DNA from 2 places in the Oceanobacillus sp. FSL W7-1293 genome. Region 1 is predicted to be linked to the other one. Evidence: a T-box and tRNA genes for the amino acid it is inferred to sense, from the RefSeq annotation. Region 1 holds a T-box; the other holds one or more tRNA genes.
The links. A T-box is a leader RNA that pairs with one kind of tRNA and senses whether it is charged. The one in region 1 lies ahead of proS (proline--tRNA ligase), so its partner is inferred to be a tRNA-Pro.

Region 1 (3,512 bases):
TACGTCAAATTGATGAGCTGTTAAATAATCTGTTAACCGCTTCATTGATTCAAATTCCTGGTCTCCCAGCTCTGGATGATTAAAAATTGTATCGCTTAAATCTGTTAAATCATGGATCACTTTATCTAATTCATTTTTTAAATTTGATTTCATTATTATTCCCTCACTCAATGTATATATATAAATCAACATGTATATTTATAACATATTTATGCAGGCTTATACAAGGTACAAAACAAAAAATATATATTCAGATAATTATTCATCAGAAAAAACAGACTGAGATATACACTCAATCTGTTTTCTCGTTTCATTAATATGCTCTGGCCCAGTAAACTAATTCTTTTGCTTCTTTTCCACAGCATACACATGTTTCCGATACGCTTTCCGGTTCAAATGGGATACAGCGGGACGTAGCGGATGTTTCTTCTTTAATCTTTTCTTCACAGGCAACGTCTCCACACCACATTGCTTTGACGAATCCGCCTTTTTCAATTTCTGTTTTGAATTCATCCATGTCTGTTGCCGTATGAGTCATCTCTACCCGGCGCTCTAAAGCACGACTATAAAGATTAGCCTGTACTTCATCCAGTAATGCAGGAAGGAGCTCTTCTACATCTGCTAAAGCAACAAACTCTTTTTCCCCTGTATCACGGCGGACAAGAACAACCTGTTCTTTTTCAATATCCTTTGGCCCCATTTCGATACGGACCGGGATACCTTTCATTTCATATTCATTAAATTTCCAGCCCGGCATTTTATCACTGCCGTCAATGTCCACGCGGGCAATACCAGCCAATTGGTCGCGTAACGCATAAGCTTTATCGAGAACCCCTTCTTTATGCTGCGCGATCGGTACAATCATTGCCTGTGTCGGCGCAATCTTTGGAGGTACTACTAATCCGCGGTTGTCTCCGTGTACCATGATCAATGCTCCCATTATGCGGGTGGATAAGCCCCAGGAAGTTTGATGCACAAATTGGCTTTCGCCGTTTTCATCCAGGTACGTAATGTCAAATGCTTCTGCAAATCCGGAACCAAAATGATGAGAAGTACCGGATTGCAAGGCTTTCCCATCATGCATCAACGCTTCAATCGTTAATGTGAACTCAGCGCCCGCGAATTTCTCTTTGTCTGTTTTCTTTCCTTTTAGAACAGGAATTGCTAGATATTCTTCCACCAGCTTGGCATAAATTTCAAGCATCCGATTTGTTTCTTCGGTCGCATCTTCATCTGTCGCATGCGCCGTGTGGCCTTCCTGCCAATGAAATTCAGAAGAACGCAGGAACGGGCGTGTTGTTTTTTCCCAGCGAACCACATTAGACCATTGATTATACAGCTTTGGCAAATCACGATAAGAATGAATGTTGTTCGAGTAATAGTCACAGAAAAGCACCTCAGAGGTTGGACGCACGGCGATACGTTCTGTCAGTTCTTCATCTCCGCCATGGGTCACCCAGGCAACCTCGGGAGCAAACCCTTCTACATGATCCTTCTCTTTTTGCAGTAAACTCTCAGGAATAAAAAGCGGGAAGGCCACATTGGTGTGCCCTGTTGCTTTAAACATACGATCTAATTCATCTTTGATGTTTTCCCAAATTGCATAGCCATAAGGCTTGATAATCATTGTACCGCGCACCTGACCGTAGTCCACAAGCTCCGCCTGCTTGACAACGTCTGTATACCACTGTGCGAAATCATCCTCCATCGCTGTAATTTTTTCTACAAATTGCTTATTCTTCTTACCCAAAAGTAAGCACCTCTTTCTTATTTTGCTCTTCTATTATTTGAAAATCCAATGTAAACGCAAAAAATCCTCCATCCAAAAAAGGGACCGAGGTTTAGTGGTGGTACCACCCTTGTTTATATATAAGCAGTGTTCTATTATTTTATAGACACATCCAGCTTATATACACACTTTATTGGATAACGGTCCAAAACCGCGCCAATTTCAAAGCCTCAGCTCCTTATATGGCGAACTCGGGAGGCAGGTTCCCTTGCCTGTCTAAGAAAAAGTCTCAGCACTCTTTTTCTCTCTGTGTTAGACATTCACAACGTACTATTCTCCGTCCACATTTCAACTATGCTTTTAATATATAGTTCTCACTGATGAAAGTCAAGAAGCTGACGATTTTTTCATATATGTTGTCCAGTTAAAACCAAATTGCAATGAAGAACCAGACAATCATTATCAGCTGCAATACTACTTTCGCAACTGATCCGCCTAAAAACCCTAAAAAAGAACCAATCGATGCGCGAATTGCTTCTTTTGCTGTCCTGCGCTGCATCATTTCAATAGCAAGAACCGTCAAAAATGGCACATAAATAATTCCAAATGGCGGTGTAATAAATGATCCGACAATAACAGCAACCGCAGCTCCTCTTTCACCTGCCTTACTCCCGCCAAATTTTTTCACAAAATAGCTGTTGGCGATAATATCCGCTACAAAAAGAATAACTGTGATAACTATCATTCCTGTCCAAAACCACCAGGTAAGGGAATCACTGTTTATAAAGAAATAATAGACTAAAAATCCGCCCCAAATCGCGATAACTGATGGAATCATTGGGAAAATAATTCCTAGAAAGCTTGCGATAAATAATAAAATAATGATAATCCATAATAAAATATCCAATACGTGCACGCCCCTTCAAAAAAACTTCCTTTTTAAATCTTTCTCTTTAAGCACTCTTTTTAAACATACTGGATAGCCTGGTCTCTTCTTTTAATAGAATCCGGCGATAATTTTCCATATGTTTGTATATACATAACAGTGTTAAAAAGATCACTACCAGCGCAGGTCCATTCCCAAAGAAATAATAGGTTGTAATTAAAAAGGAAAGATACATAAACAGCACACCAATAACAAGATAGTCCGTTGCAAAGGTAAAGAATAATAAGATAGCAATTCCAATTAATGCAACCCGCCAATCAATGGCAATTAGTGCGCCTACTAACGAGGCCGTGCCCTTCCCGCCGCTGAATTTCATCGTAATTGGATAATTATGACCGATGATAACACATAAAGCCGTCAAATAAATAGATAGTGAAATTCTCTCAGCCGACATTCCCGCTTCATTTAAAATAAAGAGAACAAGCAAAATAGCAAGTGTCGCTTTAAAAATATCGATAAGCGCTACAACAATCCCATATTTCCAGCCTAGCAGAATCGTTGTATTCGATGCTCCGGCATTCTTTACACCTTCCCCCTTAATATCCCGCTTCTTTATCTTGCCAACAATTTGCGATCCATGAATACAGCCAAAAATATAGCCAATCAAACAGCTGATGAGGTAATACATTGTTTTCCCTCCATTTCTGTCAGGTTTATCTCATTATATGTCTAGATCAGCGAAGAAATCAATTTGCAAAACTGCCAGATTTCGCTAACTGTTCAACCCTTCATCAGAAGCTTGTACATGTTATGATATGACTAGAGAGATTCTTTTTAAAGGAGCCCGAAATATCGAATGAAAGCTATAAAGCATTTTACGCTTTCTTGGATTGCCAT
Region 2 (3,512 bases), 970 kb from region 1:
TCGGAAATCCTCGGATATAACGTTTACTTACAACTCCCCGAGGCATATCGGTGTTAGTCCCGTCCTTCATCGGCTCCTAGTGCCAAGGCATCCACCGTGCGCCCTTATTCACTTAACTAAAGTTTTTGAATAAGATGGCTGATTACAGAATGTAATCAGTTGTGTCGCTATATCAATAGCTTTTTTGCCTTATTTTTAAAGTTTGATGTCGTTGTTACTCTTATTTAGTTTTCAAGGTACAAGCTTCCTTTGAGAGAATTGCTCTCTCAAAACTGAACCAAACAACCACGTACGAATTCCGTTATATATCCTTAGAAAGGAGGTGATCCAGCCGCACCTTCCGATACGGCTACCTTGTTACGACTTCACCCCAATCATTCGTCCCACCTTCGGCGGCTGGCTCCAAAAGGTTACCTCACCGACTTCGGGTGTTACGAACTCTCGTGGTGTGACGGGCGGTGTGTACAAGACCCGGGAACGTATTCACCGCGGCATGCTGATCCGCGATTACTAGCGATTCCGGCTTCATGCAGGCGAGTTGCAGCCTGCAATCCGAACTGAGAACGGTTTTATGGGATTTGCTGGACCTCGCGGGTTCGCTTCCCTTTGTTCCGTCCATTGTAGCACGTGTGTAGCCCAGGTCATAAGGGGCATGATGATTTGACGTCATCCCCACCTTCCTCCGGTTTGTCACCGGCAGTCACCTTAGAGTGCCCAACTGAATGCTGGCAACTAAGATTAAGGGTTGCGCTCGTTGCGGGACTTAACCCAACATCTCACGACACGAGCTGACGACAACCATGCACCACCTGTCACTTTGTCCCCGAAGGGAAAACTCTATCTCTAGAGTGGTCAAAGGATGTCAAGACCTGGTAAGGTTCTTCGCGTTGCTTCGAATTAAACCACATGCTCCACCGCTTGTGCGGGTCCCCGTCAATTCTTTTGAGTTTCAGCCTTGCGGCCGTACTCCCCAGGCGGAGTGCTTAATGCGTTAACTTCAGCACTAAGGGGCGGAAACCCCCTAACACCTAGCACTCATCGTTTACGGCGTGGACTACCAGGGTATCTAATCCTGTTCGCTCCCCACGCTTTCGCTCCTCAGCGTCAGTTACAGACCAGAGAGTCGCCTTCGCCACTGGTGTTCCTCCACATCTCTACGCATTTCACCGCTACACGTGGAATTCCACTCTCCTCTTCTGCACTCAAGTCCTCCAGTTTCCAATGCACGTTTGCGGTTGAGCCGCAAGATTTCACATCAGACTTAAAGAACCGCCTGCGAGCGCTTTACGCCCAATAATTCCGGACAACGCTTGCCACCTACGTATTACCGCGGCTGCTGGCACGTAGTTAGCCGTGGCTTTCTGGTCAGGTACCGTCAAGGTACGATCAGTTACTATCATACTTGTTCTTCCCCGACAACAGAGTTTTACGATCCGAAAACCTTCATCACTCACGCGGCGTTGCTCCGTCAGACTTTCGTCCATTGCGGAAGATTCCCTACTGCTGCCTCCCGTAGGAGTCTGGGCCGTGTCTCAGTCCCAGTGTGGCCGATCACCCTCTCAGGTCGGCTACGCATCGTCGCCTTGGTGAGCCGTTACCTCACCAACTAGCTAATGCGCCGCAGGCCCATCTGTAAGTGACAGCAAAAGCCGCCTTTCAACTTTCCATCAGGTGATAGAAAGTGTTATCCGGTATTAGCTCGCGTTTCCGCGAGTTATCCCAGTCTTACAGGCAGGTTGCCTACGTGTTACTCACCCGTCCGCCGCTCGTTCCACGAACTTCCCTCCGAAGAGTTCCGTTCGCTTCCCGCGCTCGACTTGCATGTATTAGGCACGCCGCCAGCGTTCGTCCTGAGCCAAGATCAAACTCTCCATAAAAGTGTTTGAAACTTTAGCTTTCAGAAGTCAACTTCTGACTTATTTTTTAAGAAAAACGAGGTGTTTTTCTTCTTTCGTACTGGTTGTTTTGTTCAGTTTTCAAAGAGCAATTTGTTTCTGTCGTTTTTAGCGACAAGATATAATTTACCATGTTTGTAAATCATTGTCAACAACTTTTTTAATAAATTGTTGAGTGGAGCCTAGCGGGATCGAACCGCTGACCTCCTGCGTGCAAGGCAGGCGCTCTCCCAGCTGAGCTAAGGCCCCATAGATAAATTCAGTTATATTTAATGGTCGGGAAGACAGGATTCGAACCTGCGACCCCTTGGTCCCAAACCAAGTGCTCTACCAAGCTGAGCTACTTCCCGATGGCGCGCCTGAGAGGAGTCGAACCCCTAACCTCTTGATCCGTAGTCAAACGCTCTATCCAATTGAGCTACAGGCGCTTATGGTGCCGAGGACCGGAATCGAACCGGTACGGTAATCACTTACCGCAGGATTTTAAGTCCTGTGCGTCTGCCAGTTCCGCCACCCCGGCAATATTTTGGAGCGGAAGACGGGATTCGAACCCGCGACCCCCACCTTGGCAAGGTGGTGTTCTACCACTGAACTACTTCCGCATATTGCTTTTTAAATTGAAAATAGTGGTGCGGGTGGAGGGACTTGAACCCCCACGCCCGAAGGCACTAGATCCTAAGTCTAGCGCGTCTGCCAATTCCGCCACACCCGCAAATGGTGAGCCATGAAGGATTCGAACCTTCGACCCTCTGATTAAAAGTCAGATGCTCTACCGACTGAGCTAATGGCTCCTACAAAAAGGAAAATGGTGCCGGCCAGAGGACTTGAACCCCCAACCTACTGATTACAAGTCAGTTGCTCTACCAGTTGAGCTAGGCCGGCATAATGGTGGAGGATGCAGGGCTCGAACCTGCGACCCCCTGCTTGTAAGGCAGGTGCTCTCCCAGCTGAGCTAATCCTCCGGATTGATAAAGCCTGGCAACGTCCTACTCTCGCAGGGGGAAGCCCCCAACTACCATTGGCGCTAAAGAACTTAACTTCTGTGTTCGGCATGGGAACAGGTGTGACCTCTTCGCTCTCGCCACCAGACAACAAAATATGTAACTTGAAGATGTTTCCTGAAAAACAAGGACAAGTTATATTATATGCATTTTAGAATAAAAATGCAACACTTTTTTTCAAGAATTTGCACCCTGAAAACTAAATAAGAGTAACGTGACATGAAAAAACTTAGATAAGTCCTCAATCGATTAGTATCCGTCAGCTGCACGTGTCGCCACGCTTCCACCTCGGACCTATCAACCTCATCGTCTCTGAGGGATTTTACTCACTTAAAGTGATGGGAAGTTTCATCTTGAGGGGGGCTTCATGCTTAGATGCTTTCAGCACTTATCCTTACCACACGTAGCTACCCAGCAATGCTCCTGGCGGAACAACTGGTACACCAGCGGTGTGTCCATCCCGGTCCTCTCGTACTAAGGACAGCTCCTCTCAAACTTCCAACGCCCACGACGGATAGGGACCGAACTGTCTCACGACGTTCTGAACCCAGCTCGCGTACCGCTTTAATGGGCGAACAGCCCAACCCTTGGGACCGACTACAGCCCCAGGATGCGA

Region 2: it encodes a tRNA-Pro, which carries the amino acid that the T-box ahead of proS (proline--tRNA ligase) is inferred to sense. The anticodon was not compared.

Annotation. Positions count from the first base shown of each region.
Region 1 is NZ_CP150212.1:1,065,659-1,069,170, reverse strand. Features, by position in the region: gene MKY65_RS05290 (M20 family metallopeptidase) at 1-153, opposite strand, end outside; gene proS (proline--tRNA ligase) at 314-1,750, opposite strand; T-box leader at 1,827-2,082, opposite strand; gene MKY65_RS05280 (DUF456 domain-containing protein) at 2,154-2,636, opposite strand; gene MKY65_RS05275 (glycerol-3-phosphate acyltransferase) at 2,683-3,303, opposite strand; gene MKY65_RS05270 (M15 family metallopeptidase) at 3,472-3,512, shown strand, end outside.
Region 2 is NZ_CP150212.1:92,042-95,553, reverse strand. Features, by position in the region: rRNA gene MKY65_RS00505 (23S ribosomal RNA) at 1-118, opposite strand, end outside; rRNA gene MKY65_RS00500 (16S ribosomal RNA) at 316-1,877, opposite strand; tRNA gene MKY65_RS00495 (tRNA-Ala) at 2,072-2,144, opposite strand; tRNA gene MKY65_RS00490 (tRNA-Pro) at 2,169-2,245, opposite strand; tRNA gene MKY65_RS00485 (tRNA-Arg) at 2,247-2,323, opposite strand; tRNA gene MKY65_RS00480 (tRNA-Leu) at 2,327-2,415, opposite strand; tRNA gene MKY65_RS00475 (tRNA-Gly) at 2,423-2,497, opposite strand; tRNA gene MKY65_RS00470 (tRNA-Leu) at 2,523-2,607, opposite strand; tRNA gene MKY65_RS00465 (tRNA-Lys) at 2,611-2,686, opposite strand; tRNA gene MKY65_RS00460 (tRNA-Thr) at 2,702-2,777, opposite strand; tRNA gene MKY65_RS00455 (tRNA-Val) at 2,782-2,857, opposite strand; rRNA gene rrf (5S ribosomal RNA) at 2,869-2,984, opposite strand; rRNA gene MKY65_RS00445 (23S ribosomal RNA) at 3,126-3,512, opposite strand, start outside.